One region of the Gordonia sp. B8661-1 genome, then DNA from elsewhere that is predicted to be linked to it. Evidence: riboswitches for the same ligand, from Rfam matches in the RefSeq annotation. Region 1 holds a riboswitch; the other holds the start of a gene.

Region 1 (7,412 bases):
CTCGTCGTCGCCGCGAGCCGCCAGATCGGCGGCAAGGCTCACGTCCCGATCCTCCGCGCTCATTCGGTCGATTCTACTGAGCCGGACGTGTTGGGTGGTTTCGCGCGTACGACGAAACCGGGCTCATGGCAGAATGAGCGCGTGGCTGAGAAGAAGAAGCAGTACGTCGACCATGGGTGGCCCAAGGATGCGGATGGCGATCACGCCCACGCCGTCTCCGAGTTCGCCGCCTCGCTGTCCGGTGCGCTGTCGCCCTTCGGCGATGTCGAGTTCCCGTTGCCGGCCGACAAGGTGCCGTACGTGCACGCGAAGACCGTCGTCAACCGCTGATCACCGAGTGTCGCGGCACGACGAAACTCCCAGCTCACCGACGCTGACCCACCTGGACGCCGACGGTGCGGCCCGGATGGTCGATGTCGGCGGCAAAAAGCACACCGATCGCCGGGCGGTGGCGGGCGGCACGTTCCGCACCACCGCCGAGGTGATCGGTCTTCTCGCCGACCGCGCCCTGCCCAAGGGCGACGTGCTGGCGACGGCCCGGATCGCGGGCATCATGGCGGCCAAACACACCGCCGACCTCATCCCGCTGTGTCATCAACTCGCCCTCTCGGCCGTGGAGATCGAATTCACTCTCGGCGACGATCACATCGACGTCGTCGCGACCGCTGCCACGAGCGGTCAGACCGGCGTGGAGATGGAGGCGCTGACCGCTGTGTCCGTTGCCGGCCTCACGCTCCATGACATGGTGAAGGCTGTCGACCGTCGCGCGTCGATGTCCGACGTCCGCCTGCTCTCGAAGACCGGCGGCAAATCCGGCGACTGGCATCGCGAGTCCGGTGATTGATCCGCGCGCACGATCGGATCGTCGGCGGGCTCATGTCGTGGTCGCCTCCACCCGCGCCGCACGCGGCCACTACGACGACCGCACCGGACCGCTGATCGAGGAATGGCTCCGCGCACGGGATTTCGACGTCACGGTGACCGTCGTCGAAGACGGTCCGCCGGTCGGTGACGCCCTCCGGGCAGCAGTCGATGCCGCCGACCTCGTCCTGACCACCGGTGGCACCGGCCTGACCCCCACCGACCGCACCCCGGAACAGACACGGCCATTGCTCGACGCCGAGATCCCCGGCCTTGCCGACGCCGTCCGCGCCGCCGGGCTGCCCGAGGTGCCGACCGCGGTGCTCTCACGTGGCATTGCGGGCATCGCCGGACGCACCCTGATCGTGAACCTGCCCGGCTCCACCGGAGGGGTGCGCGACGGACTCGGTGTCCTCGACGGTGTCCTCGACCATGCGCTCGACCAGATCGCCGGTGGTGATCATCGATGAGTGCCCGTATCGCACTGCTGTCCGTATCGGACACCCCGATCGCCGCGGCCGACCACGAGGCCGCCGTCACGGATCGCTCGGCCGGTGCGGTGGTGAGTTTCGTCGGTGCGGTCCGTGATCACGACGGCGGACGTCAGGTCACCGCCCTGCACTATTCGGCCCATCCGTCGGCGCCCGACGTCCTGGCGGAGGTGGTCGGCGAGATAGCCGGAGGTGCGGACGGCGTGCGCGCCGTCGCGGTGTCCCATCGGGTGGGGGAACTGACCGTCGGTGATGCGGCCTTCGTCGTGGCGGTCGCGGCCGACCACCGGCGCGCGGCCTTCGCGACCTGCGCCCTCCTCGTCGACGAGGTGAAGGCCCGCCTACCCGTCTGGAAGCATCAGCACTTCGCCGACGGCACCGACGAATGGGTCGGCTCGGCCTGAGTGTGTCGCTGCCGCGACCTCACCTCGTTCCCGCGACCTCGGCCGAAGTCGCGGGAACGAGGTGACGTCGCGGCAATAGGGACCAGGCTCAGCCGATCTTCTTCAGCGTGCGGTTCGCCTGTTTGCGGACTTCGGCATCCGGGTCGTCGAGGTACTTCGCGAACATCGTTGCCGGGGTCTTTGCCGGCTCTCGGTGGAACTCGGCGAACATCAGCGGTACGGCTTCGGTGCCCATGGCGTCCGGGGTCATGAGTACTCGATAGATGCCGTTGCGGAAACGGGCGCGTTCGGCGGGCGCCTCATGGGGAGAAAAGGGGGATGGAAAGAGCCCCGCACGGATTACACGTCGTGCGGGGCTCTTCGACTGGGGTCCGGTCAGGCCGGACGAACCTGGGTGGCTCAGGGGAGCGGCAGCAGGTTCTTGTTCTGGTTGAACAGCTTGATCTGATCCGGGCTCAGCTGCACACCGCTGTCCTTCGCGGCCTTCCACAGGTTGCGGACCTCGGGGCTGATCTGGCCCTTCTTCTCCGCGGCGGTGAGGGCCGAGTCGACCTGGTTCTTGACGTCCGAGGTGCTCTTGGCCTCGGGAGCGGTCTCCAGCGAGGTCTGCGGCGAGGCCGGAGCGTTCGGCGCGGCCTTCGGCTGGCTCTGCAGGCCGGAGCCGTCGAACAGGCTCTTCGGGGTGTCGGTGGGGGCGGTGCGCGGGGTGTGACCCGACAGTCCGGTACCACAGGTTGGCCATGCGCCCTTGCCCTGGCCGGCCAGCACGCGCTCGGCGACGACGATCTGCTCTTCGCGGGTGGCCTGATCGGCGGACGGGGCGAACTGGCCGCCACCGTGGCCGGACCAGGTGCTCGGGCTGAACTGGAGTCCGCCCTGGTAGCCGTTGCCGGTGTTGATGGCCCAGTTGCCGCCCGACTCGCACTGAGCGACCTGATTCCACTCGGCGTCGGTTGCGGCATTCGCGGTACCCGCGGTGCCCAGCAGGGCGGCACCGCCGCCGAGGACTGCGCCGGTCAGCGCGACCTTGGCGAAGGTCTTGGTGGTCGTGGCGTTCGTCGGCTTGCGATGACGTCCGGACATAAGGATTTTTTCCTCTCTCCACGCGCCTACGAAGTCAGCTGTCGGGTTCGGGCGAGAGGTTGCCCGGTCTCGCCGGAATGGTTACCGGCCGAGACTTGACCCCAAGGACGTCGTCACGACGCCCGAACTCCCCTACGGGGAGGTGGGTCCCCCGTCCTCGCTCCTAGATTCATAGCTCTGGGTCATCCCGTCCGACGGAAGCGAGGCTCGGCGCGGCCGACGGGATGTATGTAATTGGTATCTGGTCGTGACCGCCGTGGCGGTCGCTGTAGACACTACGACGAGTTGGAGCGGTTAACCCAGTTGTGGGACAAGGCAATTTTTGAGGCGTTTTCGGGACTTTCGACCCAGTGTCGTCGTCCGCCCAGGTCACGGCTCGATAGTCGTCTTGTGTCCATCCTGTTATCAACCCGTTATGTGATGAAGCTCACAGGTCGATAACGGCCTCAGCCGCCCGCGAACGGCGGGAGAACGTCGATCGTGTCGACATCGCCGAGTATCGATGATCGATCACAGACCGCTCGGCCGTCCCGCAGATACGAGCAGCGGGCCAGCACGCGCGCCAACCCGGGGGCATCGGCGGCGAGCAGGGTCTCGAGATCTCCGAGGGTGGCGTCCGCGGGCACGTCGAGCACCGTGGTGTCGGTGCCGGCGGCTGCGCGCGCCGCCGCGAAGAACCGGATCGTCAGTGCGCGCGTCGTCGCGTGGGTCGCGTTGTCGGCCATCGTCATCCGCCGATCGCCGACATCGGCCGGTCGGGTTGCACGATGCCGCTCTGCTCGGTGCCGTGGCCCCACGCCTTCGCCCAGGTGTCGCCGCGCCACGCGGCCGCAATCGCGGCATCCAGTTCGGTACCGGTGAGGCCGCCCCGGAGGATCGGGCGCAGATCCGTCTCGGACTGCGCGAACAGACAGTTGCGCAGCGCGCCGTCGGCGGTGAGGCGGGTGCGGTCACAGTCGCCGCAGAACGGGCGCGTCACCGAGGCGATGACACCGACGCGGGCGGGCCGGCCGTCGAGCTGGTTGCCGTCGACGATCCAGGTCGCCGCGGGCGCACTGCCGCGCGGTCGTGGATCGGGCAGCAGACGATGCCTGCTGCGCAGGGCGTCGAGGATCTCGTCGGCGGTCACCATGGTGTCGCGGCTCCAGCGATGGTCGGCGTCCAGCGGCATCTGCTCGATGATCCGGAGTTGATACCCGCCGGCGAGGCAGAAATCGAGGAGATCGGGCAGTCCCGCGAGGTCGCCGCGCGTGGGCACCACCGCGTTGACCTTGATGGGGCCGATGCCCGCGGCCCGGGCCGCGGCCAGGCCGGCGAGTACGTCGTCGAGGCGTTCGCGCCGGGTGATCGCCGCGAACCGATCGGGATCGACGGTGTCCAGCGACACGTTGATGCGGTCGAGCCCGGCAGCCGCCAGATCCGCGGCCCGATGGGCGAGCCCGAGCGCATTGGTGGTCATCGCGATCTCGGGGCGTTCGGCTCCGGCACCGGCCGCGGCGGCGATGAGGTCGGTCAGGTCACGCCGCAACAGTGGTTCGCCGCCGGTGAAGCGGATGGTGCGCACACCGAGGTCACGCACCGCGACGGTCATCACGCGGATCATCTCGTCGGTGCTGAGCAACTGGTCGGACGGCAGCCAGTCGAGGCCGTCGGCGGGCATGCAATAGGTGCACCGCAGGTTGCAGCGATCGGTCACCGACACCCGCAGATCGCGGATCACGCGGTGATACCGATCGGTCATCGGCCCGGACGTCGGCGCGCCGTCGGCACCCGGGTTCGTTCCCGCCGCCCGGTGCGGGGCGACGGGGAGGGGGAGTCCGAGTGCGACGGGCGTCATGTCCGGTTCCGGCGCGCTTCCAGTGCTCGAAAAGTGCTGGCGTGGAAGACAAGTGGTTCGACGTCGGGATCGCAGTCGAGGGCCTCGATACGCAGCAGGACGAGTGTGTGATCGCCGGCGGGCAGCTCGTTGTGCAGCGAGCACACCAGCGACGCGGACGCCTCCGGGATGAACAGCGCGCCGTCGTCGGTGCCGAACGGCGTGATGCCGTCGAAGCGGGACTCGGCGGGACCGGCCAGCTGGCGGCAGACCGATGACTGATCGTGCGCGAACACGCTGACCCCGATCACCGGTGCGTCGCGCAGCCGCGGCCACGTCGACGACGAGTTCTGGACGCACAGCGACACCAGTGGCGGATCGAGGGACACGGTGGTGAAGGCGCTGGCCGCCATACCGACGTATTCGAAATCGCCCGACGGGCCGGTGACCTGGCAGCACACCGCCACCACGCCGGACGGGAAACAGCTGTAGGCGCGCTTGAGCGCGCCCGGATCGGTGGCGGATACGAGGGTGCTGGCTACAGGGGTCACGGGGTTGATACTCAACGCGTCCTCCGGCCCGACCGCAATGCAAAAACCAGCCCGCACAAAAAGCCGAGCGGTGCGCACATGGTGAGCAGGTAGACCACGGTCGGTGCGGTGTCGCCGGTCACGATCGGCGTGAGGAACAGCGCGATGATCGCCAGCAGTCCGATCGCGAACAGCACTCCCGCAACCTGCAGCAGCCGTGGGGATTGTTCGTTCCGCATACATCCACGGTAGAGCACGACGCGCGTGGGCGACGCCCGCGTGGTGGTCGGTGTGATGGTCCGCGGTATTCGAGATGACCGAGTGCGATCGGGTTGGCTAGACTGGACAACCAACAGGCGCCTGCGCTCACCTGTGACGGAGCGGTTCGCACTCGCGGGCCGCTACGGGATCGGGTGACGGGCGCTTTTGTCATGCCACTGCGGTGGCGTTCTACGGACAGATGAGGGTGAGCACAGTGCCGACCGGCAAGGTGAAGTGGTACGACGCCGACAAGGGATTCGGCTTTCTCGCGCAGGACGAGGGTGAGGACGTCTATGTGCGGTCTTCGGCGTTGCCGGAGGGCGTGGAGGCACTCAAGCCCGGTCAGCGTGTGGAATTCGGCATGGCCGCGGGTCGTCGGGGGCCGCAGGCGCTGACCGTCACCGTCCTCGAACCCGCACCGAGCGTCTCGAAGAATCAGCGTGAATCCGCGCGCAAGGAGAGTGGCGCCCGCAAGGACAGCCGCAAGCACTCGCCCGACGAACTGCACGGCATGGTCGCCGACCTCATCACCCTGCTCGAGGGCAAGGTGCAGCCGGATCTTCGGAAGGGTCGCTACCCGGACCGCAAGACCGCGAGCCGTATCGCCGAGGTCGTCCGCGCCGTCGCCCGCGAACTCGAGAGCTGACCGCCTCCGCAACTGACGCTCACTGATTCCGTTCCCGCGGCACGGGTAACCCTGCGCGGGAACGGAATTCGTGAGCGACTACTGGCCGGATTGCTGGGGCTGTACCGGGCTGGTGTCGACGCCGAATACACCCCGGGCGACGTAGTCGTCGTCACTGATCTTCACGACCGACGGGATCGCGACCTCGATCGACATGATGGTGCGCTCGGGTGTCGATCGCAGGACCGTCGTATGTTTCGTGCCCGATTCGAATCGGATCTGCGTGTCCTCGAGGCCCTGTGGTGTCTGGGCCAGGATGAACAGTTGCCACGGCCATTTGGCGATGTCCTCGGACACCGACACCATGATCGACTCGCCGGGGCGCACCGGTACCCGGGTGGGTTTCACGTCCTTCTGGTCGGCGGGCCGGCAACCCTTGAGGAAGACGTCACACATCCGGGAGGGGTTGACGCGAACGAGCTTGTCCTCGACGGCCACCTGCACGTAGAGGTGATCTCCCTTGTCGATGGCGCCGAACTGCGGCTCCTTCGACCATTCGTCCTTGGTGAGGAACGCGACGCTGCCGCCGACGACCAGCACGAAAACGACGGCGACCGCCGCGATGATCGCGACAGCCTTCTTCTCTCCGGAATTGAATTGCACTCCAACGACCTCAGGGCTGCTCGGTGGGATGGGTGGGCATGCGCCGGGTGGCGTCGCCGCCTCTGACGCGTCCGTTCCCCGACTCGTGCGGCGGTGGGGTACGAGGTGAATGGGGTTGTGGGCGCACAGGATCCGGGCGCGCAGGATTCGGCTGCGGACGGGTGGGTGCGTCCACCGGCCCCCGATGTCCGTGTGCGGGTGCCTGCCCGGGCACCGCGAAGGCGACCGTCGGTGCGGCGTAGTCGGGCCTGCGGCCACCGAAGCCCGGCACCAGCGACGACCCGCGCGTCGTCAGTACGGTCTGCAGCAGGCCGATGCCGAGGAGTACGGCCACGACGGTGAAACCGATCCACAGAGTCGGCGGGAGAAGCACGCCCAGGGACGCGCCGAGCACCCAGCCGAGCTGCAGGACGGTTTCCGACCGCCCGAACGCCGAGGCGCGGGATTCCTCCGGCAGGTCGTCCTGGATGGACGAGTCCAGGCACACCTTGCCGATGGCGCTGGTGCCGGACGCGATGAGGGCGGCGATGGCCGCGATGGCGATGTTGCCGAAGATCGCGGCGAGGACGGCGGTCACGAAACAGGCGGCGGTGCACCACACCACGAGCTGCGGCGGGTTCTTCAATTCGAGGCGGGTGCCGAGGCCGTTGCCGATCATGTTGCCGACGCCGGCCGCCG
Region 2 (7,412 bases), on a different contig from region 1:
CACGCGCGAGGTGATGGCTGTTCCTGAGGTACCTACCGCGCTAGTCACAGATGAAGTATGACGGTTCGTAGTATCCGCTGACTACTTGGGTCACCAAATTGCCCGAACTATTTGTCGACGCGCAGGTGGCAAGCCCTGTGCGCGCCCGGATCGGCGTGTCTCGGCGTCCATGATTTGCTGGATCGGTGAGTGATGAGTCGGCGGCGCGCCGCGATCTGAACGGGCGTCCGGTGGTCGAGAGTCGGTTGCGGAGGCTCCGTCGGCGGATGTCGGGCGCAGGGCCCGTGGCCGCCCTCGACATCGAGGATGCGGCGGCCGTCGTGGTCCCGGAGTCCTCCGACGAGTCGGTGGCCAGCTCGTCGGTGCTGGCCGCGTCCGCCTGGGTGCCCGAACGCGAGGTCGTCCTCTGTCATCTGCTCCGTCTGCCCGACGACCGGCTGGCCGATGCGGTGGCCACCGCTGCCCTCGACGGATACCGTCCGATGCCCGCCGCGGTCGCCGGTGGCGAGGAGTCGGGAACCGTGATGCTCGCCCGTGTGCAACTGCTCGATGCGGTCCACCTGTCGCAGGAGCGGTCGCGCATGGCGAGTCTCGGATCACGGCACGGCGGCACGGTGATCGGCTGGCAGGTTCGGCAGCGTCCGGACGTCTGAGCCCTGTGCTCGGTGGATCGGTGTCTCGCGGCCCACTAATGTGATGGCGCGTGAGCATCGCGCAGACCCCCACGTGGCCCGAGGTCCTCGGCAAGGTGACCGATCGCATCGACCTGACCGCGGAGGAAGCCGCGTGGGCGATGAACGAGATCATGAGCGATGCCGCGACCGGCGCACAGATCGCGGCGTTCGGTGTCGGGGTCAAGATGAAGGGCGCCGCGCCCGCCGAACTCCGGGGACTCGCGTCCGCGATGCTCGAACACGCGACGCTCGTCGACGTCGACCGGCCGTCGGTGGACGTCGTCGGCACCGGCGGCGACCGCTCCCACACCGTGAACATCTCCACGATGACGTCGATCGTCATCGCGGCCGCCGGCGTTCCCGTGGTCAAGCACGGCAACCGGGCGGCCTCCTCCAAGAGCGGAGGCGCCGACGTGTTGGAGGCGCTCGGCGTCACCATCACACTCGACGCCGACGGGGTGGCGCGTTGCGTGCGGGACATCGGCATCGGTTTCTGCTTCGCGCCGGTCTTTCACCCGGCCTTCCGGTTCACCGGGCCTCCGCGCAGTCAGATCGGCATCCCGACGGTCTTCAATGTCCTCGGTCCGCTGACCAATCCGGCCCGTCCGCAGCGCGGCCTCATCGGCTGCGCCTTCGACGATCTCGCGCCGGTTCTCGCGCAGGCCTTCGCCGAACGTGGTGGGGCGGCACTGGTGGTGCGGGGCGATGACGGACTCGACGAACTCACCACCACGACGACGTCCACGGTGTGGCAGGTCGTCGACGGCACGGTGACTAAGTTGTCGGTGGATCCCGGCGACCTCGGCATCGACCGTGTGCCGCTCTCGGATCTGCAGGGGGGCGACGCGACCGTCAACGCGGCCATCGCCCGGGAACTGTTCGCCGGGACGACCGGCCCTGTCCGCGATGCGGTCCTGCTCAACGCGGCCGGTGCGATCGTGGCCTTCGAGCAGACCGCCGTCATGTCCGATGCGGAACTCGCGGATGCGTTGCGGGCGGCCATGACCCGGGCCGCCGCCGTTCTCGACGACGGACGGGCCACCGCACTCCTGGACGACTGGGCTCGGCTCAGCGGGGAACTCGCGGCCTCCTGATCGGCCGACGCGCGGGTTACTGCTCGCCGATGGAGAATCCGCCCTCGACCTCGGAGCTCGAGTAGCTGCGGAACGCGATGTGGGTGGCACTGTGGGTGACCCCGGGGAGGCGGTTGATCCGGCCGGTCACCACGTCCGCGATCTCCTCGTGATCGCGGACCTTGATCTTCGCGATCAGATCGACATCGCCGGCGCAGGAGTACACCTCGGACACGCCGGGGATGTCGGCGATCGCCTGCGCGGTCTCCGGGATCTGATGGACATCGGCATGGATCAGGACGATGGCGGTGATCATGGTTCTAGACCCTAACGCCTGAACCGGTGCGATCGACGCCGCTCAACTCGCCCGGCGCCGCGGCTCCCGTGCCGCCCGTGCCGCGCGCGACCACGACATCCAGCGCTCGGCACCGAAGGCGGGCAGGCCGAAGGCTTCGTCGGCGGCCACGATCCGAGCGTCGGGCTCGGTGATCCACCGGTACACCAGTGCCACCTCCTCGGCCGGTGCCCCGGCCAGCGGACCGGCGCCGGGCAGCACGGTCTCGGCGGAGGCGATCAGAGTGTCGACGATCGGCATCGGCGACACCCCGCGCCGGGCCACCCCGGCGGCCGCCAGCCGGCCGTGCCGGATGACGGCGAGTTCCCATCCGCGGGCGCCGTCCGGCCGGGCCACGACCATCTCGGGAATGCGGCACAGCGCGCCCAGCCGTTGACAGCGTGCCAGTGCGTCGATGGTCGCCGAGAATCGATCACGTTGTCGCGCAGCGCTTTCGAACATCTGCGCCGTCGAGAGGCGGTCGAGGCGGGCAGCCAGCTCGGTCAGCAGGTCGTCGGAGTCGCCGCTCATCAGGTCGCGGACCGCGACGGCACGCGGGAGATAGTCGGGGAGGGTCAACGGGCGGTCGGACGCGGCATGGCAGCCGCCGACACTCGGACCGCCCGCCGCCTCGGATCGGCACCAATGGTGCGAGGACGAGCCGGAGCGTGTCGTGCAGCTGCGCAGCCGGGCGGCCGACGCGATCTGGTCGGCGATCGTCGCCGCGTCGGTGCGATTCCGGATGGGCCCCAGTGAGTCGCCGGTCGGTGTGCGGGACACCTTCAGCCGCGGGAACCGTTCTTCGGTGAGAGTCACCCACCAACCGCGGTGCGGCTGCGTGGACCGTCGGTTGTACGCCGGTGCATGCGCGCCGAGGAGGCGTAACTCCCGAACGCCCGCCTCCAGTGCGTGGGCACACGTCACGTGATCCACCCGGGTCGCGAGATTCACCATCTCGGCCATCCGGCGGCGCGGGTCGGAGCCGGTGAAATACGAGAGGACGCGGCGGCGCAGATCGACAGCGGTGCCGACGTAGAGCACCTCGTCGGAGGGGCCGCGGAAGAGGTAGACGCCCGGCGATGCGGGCAGGTGCCGCGCCATGCCGCGTTTGGCGCGCAGCCGCGGATTGGTGCGGGGGAGGTAGGCGGTCAGTTCGGCGAGCGTCGACACCCCCTGATTGCCGACGCGCTCGAGGAGATGATGGAACACCTCGACCGTCGCCCGGGCATCGTCGAGCGCGCGGTGGGTGGGGCGGACGGAGACATTGAACAACTCGGCCAGTGCGCCCAGCCGCACCGTGGGGGCCTCGTCGCGCGTCAGGATGCGGCGCGCCATGGTCACCGTGCACAGATGAGTGGAGAAGGGCCAGTCCAGGTCGAGCCGGGCGGCGTTGCGGCGCAGGAACCCCAAGTCGAATCGGGCGTTATGGGCCACCAGGATGGCGCCGCGGGCGAACTCGATGAACGACGGGAGCACCTCGTTGATCCTCGGTGCGTCGCTGACCATCGCCTCCGTGATGCCGGTCAGGGTGACGATCTGGGGCGGGATGCGGCATCCGGGATCGACCAGGGTGGCGAACTCGCCGATGACCTCACCGCCGCGGATCTTGACCGCGCCGATCTCGGTGATGCGATCGTCGGCCGCACTTCCTCCGGTGGTCTCCAGGTCGACCACGACCAGGGTGGTGTCGAACAGCGCGCGATCGGAGAAATCGTCGTCGAGGTCGGCGAAACTCAGTTGCGAGTCGTCGGCGAGCGTCAGCGCGGAAAGTGCCACGCCCGAACGTTAGTTCGAAGGACCGACAAGTGGCTGCTGGGGCACGCGGGACGGCTGTGGTTTGTTGTGGCGATCCGGATCTGTCGGTGGGCGAATCTACTGTCCAGATCGAGCGGTACCGGCCGGCGCAGAACGCGCCGGCGAGACCGTCAACATGCCCAACGACAGTCAAATGAGATGGAGATCACAATGTATGTCGACTGCCACAGCTGCCCGGGTCGCCCCGTAGCCTGCGATGGATGCGTCATGCAGGTCCTCTTCGAGGCCCCTATCAGCGGAAACCTGGGTGTCGAAGGTGGAGGGATGGTTACGGGATCCATCGAGGAAAGCGACGCCGAACTGAACGCCGCGATCGATGTCTTCGCGGCTGCCGCACTGATCTCCACCGCGTCTGCAGTATCGGCAAGAAGCGGAATAACAAGTGTTCAGAAGGGTGAATCGGAGCCTCGGCTGCGGGTGTTACGCGCCGGCTGAGAATTCGTCCGTTCGGCCCATGTGGACGGGCAGTGGACAGACCCGCATCTGATTTCGTAACCTTTCCGAGACCTTCCAGAGCGTCCCGCTTCAACCGAAGTGGTCTGGCAACGGTCACTGCTCAATCGCCCAGTGTGGCGAGCCGGGGAACCAACGGTTTCGGAGTGATCCGAATTGGGGTGAATCGCGGCTTCGAGCCGGTGGGTTACGACACCGAATCGACGCGCGTAGGGCCATCTTCCGGCCCGAACCCGACAGCTAACTCGGTAGGCGGTCTGAGGGAGAGCAAGGAGAACTCGCTTCGTGGCCAAACATCGTTTGGAACAGCCCAACCGAGGCAGCAAGGTAGCCAAGCGCGCCGTGGTCGCCGGATCGATCACCGTCGGTTCGCTCGCGGGCGTCGCAGGCCCGGCGCTGGCAGCGCCGGTCAGCATCCCGAATCTCGGCTCGTTCGAGCTTCCGGGTGTCGACAAGAACCAGATCCCGAAGCAGTTCCAGGCGCCGGAGAAGAAGTCCGCGCCCGCTGCGGTGGAGAGCAAGCCGGTTGCCAAGAACGACGGCGCGACCGTTGAGATCCCGAACATCGGATCCTTCAAGGTCCCCGGAATCAACGATCACCAGATCCCGCAGCAGTTCAAGCCGCGCGGGAACGGTGGTGGTGGCGTGCTCGGCGTGCAGCCGACCGCCGCGCAGAAGGCCGTGAAGGCCGCCGAGTCGCGGATCGGCGCACCGTATTCGTACGGTTCGGCCGGACCGAGCGCATTCGACTGCTCCGGTCTCATGTACTGGTCCTACAAGCAGGCCGGCAAGACCATCCCGCGTGACAGCTACGGTCAGCTCGGCGGCGGTCGTCCGGTCAGCCTCGCCGCGGCGCAGCCCGGCGACATCATCATCTTCAACGGCGGTGGCCACGCCGGCATGTATGTGGGCGACGGCAAGTTCGTGCACGCCTCCACGTACGGAACCCCGGTGAAGAAGGACTTCGTCAAGGATTGGTCGGTCACGGGCGTCCGGCGCTACTGAGATGTACGTGACCTGTTGAGTTTATGAGTGGGCGGATCACGCGGTCGGCGTGATCCGCCCACTGTCATCCCCGGCGCCCCGAGGACGCCCGGTGTGGCGTAGGCGTCGGGACTGCGGCCGAGGGGCCGCGAAGGAGATGTGGCAGCAGTGGGTTCGCGATTCACCACAGGCTGGAAGCGGGCGGTACCCGCCGTCGTTGCGGCCGCTCTGATGACGACCGTCGTATCCGCGGGACAGCTCGATGCGGGCGCCGCGAAGGCGGAGCCGACGCAGTCGGCCGACCAGTTGCTGTCCAAGTACAAACGGCTGAGCACGGACGCGGAGAAGTCCGCCGAGGCCATGCACAACGCGCAGATCGAATACGACAAGCAGCGCGGGATCGTCGCCAAGGCGCGCAAGGCGTCCGGCGACGCCGACAGACTGTTGGTGACGACGCAGAAGCAGCTCGACGGATTCCAGAGTCGCGTCGACACCCTGGTGCGCGCCAGCTACAAGGGCGCCCGCGTGAACCGCCTGTATGCGGTGCTGGTGAGTGATTCCCCGCAGTCCCTCCTCGATCAGATGTCCGGGCTGGAACTGATCTCGCGCCAGGCAGCGACCGACCTCGCCGGACTCAAGGCGACACGAGCGAAGACCACCAAGGCCAAGGCCGATGCCGACGCCACGGCCGTGAAGGCCACTGCCGCCGTCGCCGCCGCCGAGAAGACGCGTGGTGAACTCCAGGCGAAGCGGGCGAATCTGCAACTGCAGGCCATCCAGATCCGCGCCATCTATCAGTCGATGACCGGCAAGCAACTCGCGGAATTGCGCGGTCCGAAGTTCGACTTCGATCCGCGCTTCGTGCCGAAGGGCACGTCCGCGGCGCTTGTCGCGGTGCAGGCTGCACTGACGCGTATCGGCGACCCGTATGTCTGGGGTGCGACCGGGCCGAGTTCGTTCGACTGCTCGGGCCTGATGGTCTGGGCGTACAAGCAGGCGGGCAAGACGCTGCCGCGGTCGTCGGAGGCGCAGAACGGATCCGGGCAGTCGGTGGATCGCAACAACATGCAGCCCGGTGACCTGATCATCTATTACCCGGACGCCCATCACGTCGGCATGTACGTGGGCAATGGCTATGTCATCCACGCCTCGACCTTCGGTGTGCCGGTCAAGGTGGTCCCCGTCGACGAGGCCGGTCCGTTCAATTCGGCCCGTCGGTACTGAGTGCCCCCGATCGTTGGGTGCTCGTCCGCAAGGGCGTTGCCCGTGAGGGAGTGCCCGTGAGGGAGTCACTCGCCCGGGCATCGCTGCGGCCCGTCGGTGTCCTACTGGTGATCGCCGGATGCGTGGCCGGTTGCTCCGGTGACCCGGTGGAGCCTGCTCGCCCGTCGGCGACGAGTACTTCGGTGTCGTCGACCAATGCCTACGAGAACCAGCGGGCCGCAGGCGTACAAGCGGCACTGGATGCCCTGAGCGCAGCACTGACCGCCGGAGACCGCGCCGGTGTCGACCGGGTGATCGATGATGCGGCGCAACCCCGGTTCCGTGATCGGATGCGCACGGCCGCCGACAATCTCGGCCGGCGGGGCGTCATCCGTGACGAGTCTCCCGCAGCGCCCGGCACCACGACTCCCTCCGAGGGGCCGGACGAACCGACCGGGGCCGAGGACGGAACCGCGGAGAGTGACGACCCCACGGCCTCGACGTCGGCGGACGCGTCGCCGAGCCCCGACTCGGCCCCGCTGACCGACCGGGGGACCCGGCTACGGCTCAAGGAACTGCGCTATCGCGTGACACCGTCGACCGAGGCGGAGACCCCGGTGCCGGCCGAACTGCAAGCGCGCCTGGACGAACAGGGGAGTTCGGACTCCTGGGTGGCGCCGGTGGGTCTGCACTACGCGCTCGGGGGTGCGCGCCTGCCCGGCGTCGACGAGCCAGAGGTGGTGGTGGACACCGAACTGGTGATGGCGCGATATGGCGACGACTGGAAGGTCGTCGGTGACGGAGCGGCTCTCGACGCCGCCCCGGCGCCGACGACGCTGTGGGACCTCCCCGGCGTGGCGGGCGTCGACGTGCCGA

What was found. A riboswitch is a leader RNA that binds a small molecule or an ion and turns the genes downstream of it on or off. The one in region 1 is predicted to bind cyclic di-AMP.
Region 2: another riboswitch for cyclic di-AMP. It lies ahead of AC4JJG_RS07495 (C40 family peptidase); the one in region 1 lies ahead of AC4JJG_RS02830 (transglycosylase family protein).

The regions. Positions count from the first base shown of each region.
Region 1 covers NZ_JCAHRL010000001.1:603,647-611,058, reverse strand. The annotation lists gene AC4JJG_RS02860 (helicase-associated domain-containing protein) at 1-63, opposite strand, end outside; gene AC4JJG_RS02855 (hypothetical protein) at 142-330, shown strand; gene moaC (cyclic pyranopterin monophosphate synthase MoaC) at 407-844, shown strand; gene AC4JJG_RS02845 (MogA/MoaB family molybdenum cofactor biosynthesis protein) at 882-1,331, shown strand; gene AC4JJG_RS02840 (molybdenum cofactor biosynthesis protein MoaE) at 1,328-1,756, shown strand; gene AC4JJG_RS02835 (hypothetical protein) at 1,845-2,006, opposite strand; gene AC4JJG_RS02830 (transglycosylase family protein) at 2,156-2,839, opposite strand; cyclic di-AMP (ydaO/yuaA leader) riboswitch at 2,847-3,026, opposite strand; gene AC4JJG_RS02825 (MoaD/ThiS family protein) at 3,286-3,564, opposite strand; gene moaA (GTP 3',8-cyclase MoaA) at 3,567-4,676, opposite strand; gene AC4JJG_RS02815 (flavin reductase family protein) at 4,673-5,206, opposite strand; gene AC4JJG_RS02810 (hypothetical protein) at 5,218-5,424, opposite strand; gene AC4JJG_RS02805 (cold-shock protein) at 5,661-6,092, shown strand; gene AC4JJG_RS02800 (DUF2771 family protein) at 6,171-6,734, opposite strand; gene AC4JJG_RS02795 (MFS transporter) at 6,745-7,412, opposite strand, start outside.
Region 2 covers NZ_JCAHRL010000002.1:728,341-735,752, forward strand. The annotation lists gene ctaE (aa3-type cytochrome oxidase subunit III) at 1-48, opposite strand, end outside; gene AC4JJG_RS07470 (hypothetical protein) at 186-653, shown strand; gene trpD (anthranilate phosphoribosyltransferase) at 704-1,768, shown strand; gene AC4JJG_RS07480 (Lrp/AsnC family transcriptional regulator) at 1,785-2,063, opposite strand; gene AC4JJG_RS07485 (DEDD exonuclease domain-containing protein) at 2,106-3,857, opposite strand; gene AC4JJG_RS07490 (hypothetical protein) at 4,104-4,331, shown strand; cyclic di-AMP (ydaO/yuaA leader) riboswitch at 4,440-4,620, shown strand; gene AC4JJG_RS07495 (C40 family peptidase) at 4,635-5,354, shown strand; gene AC4JJG_RS07500 (C40 family peptidase) at 5,565-6,557, shown strand; gene AC4JJG_RS07505 (hypothetical protein) at 6,614-7,412, shown strand, end outside.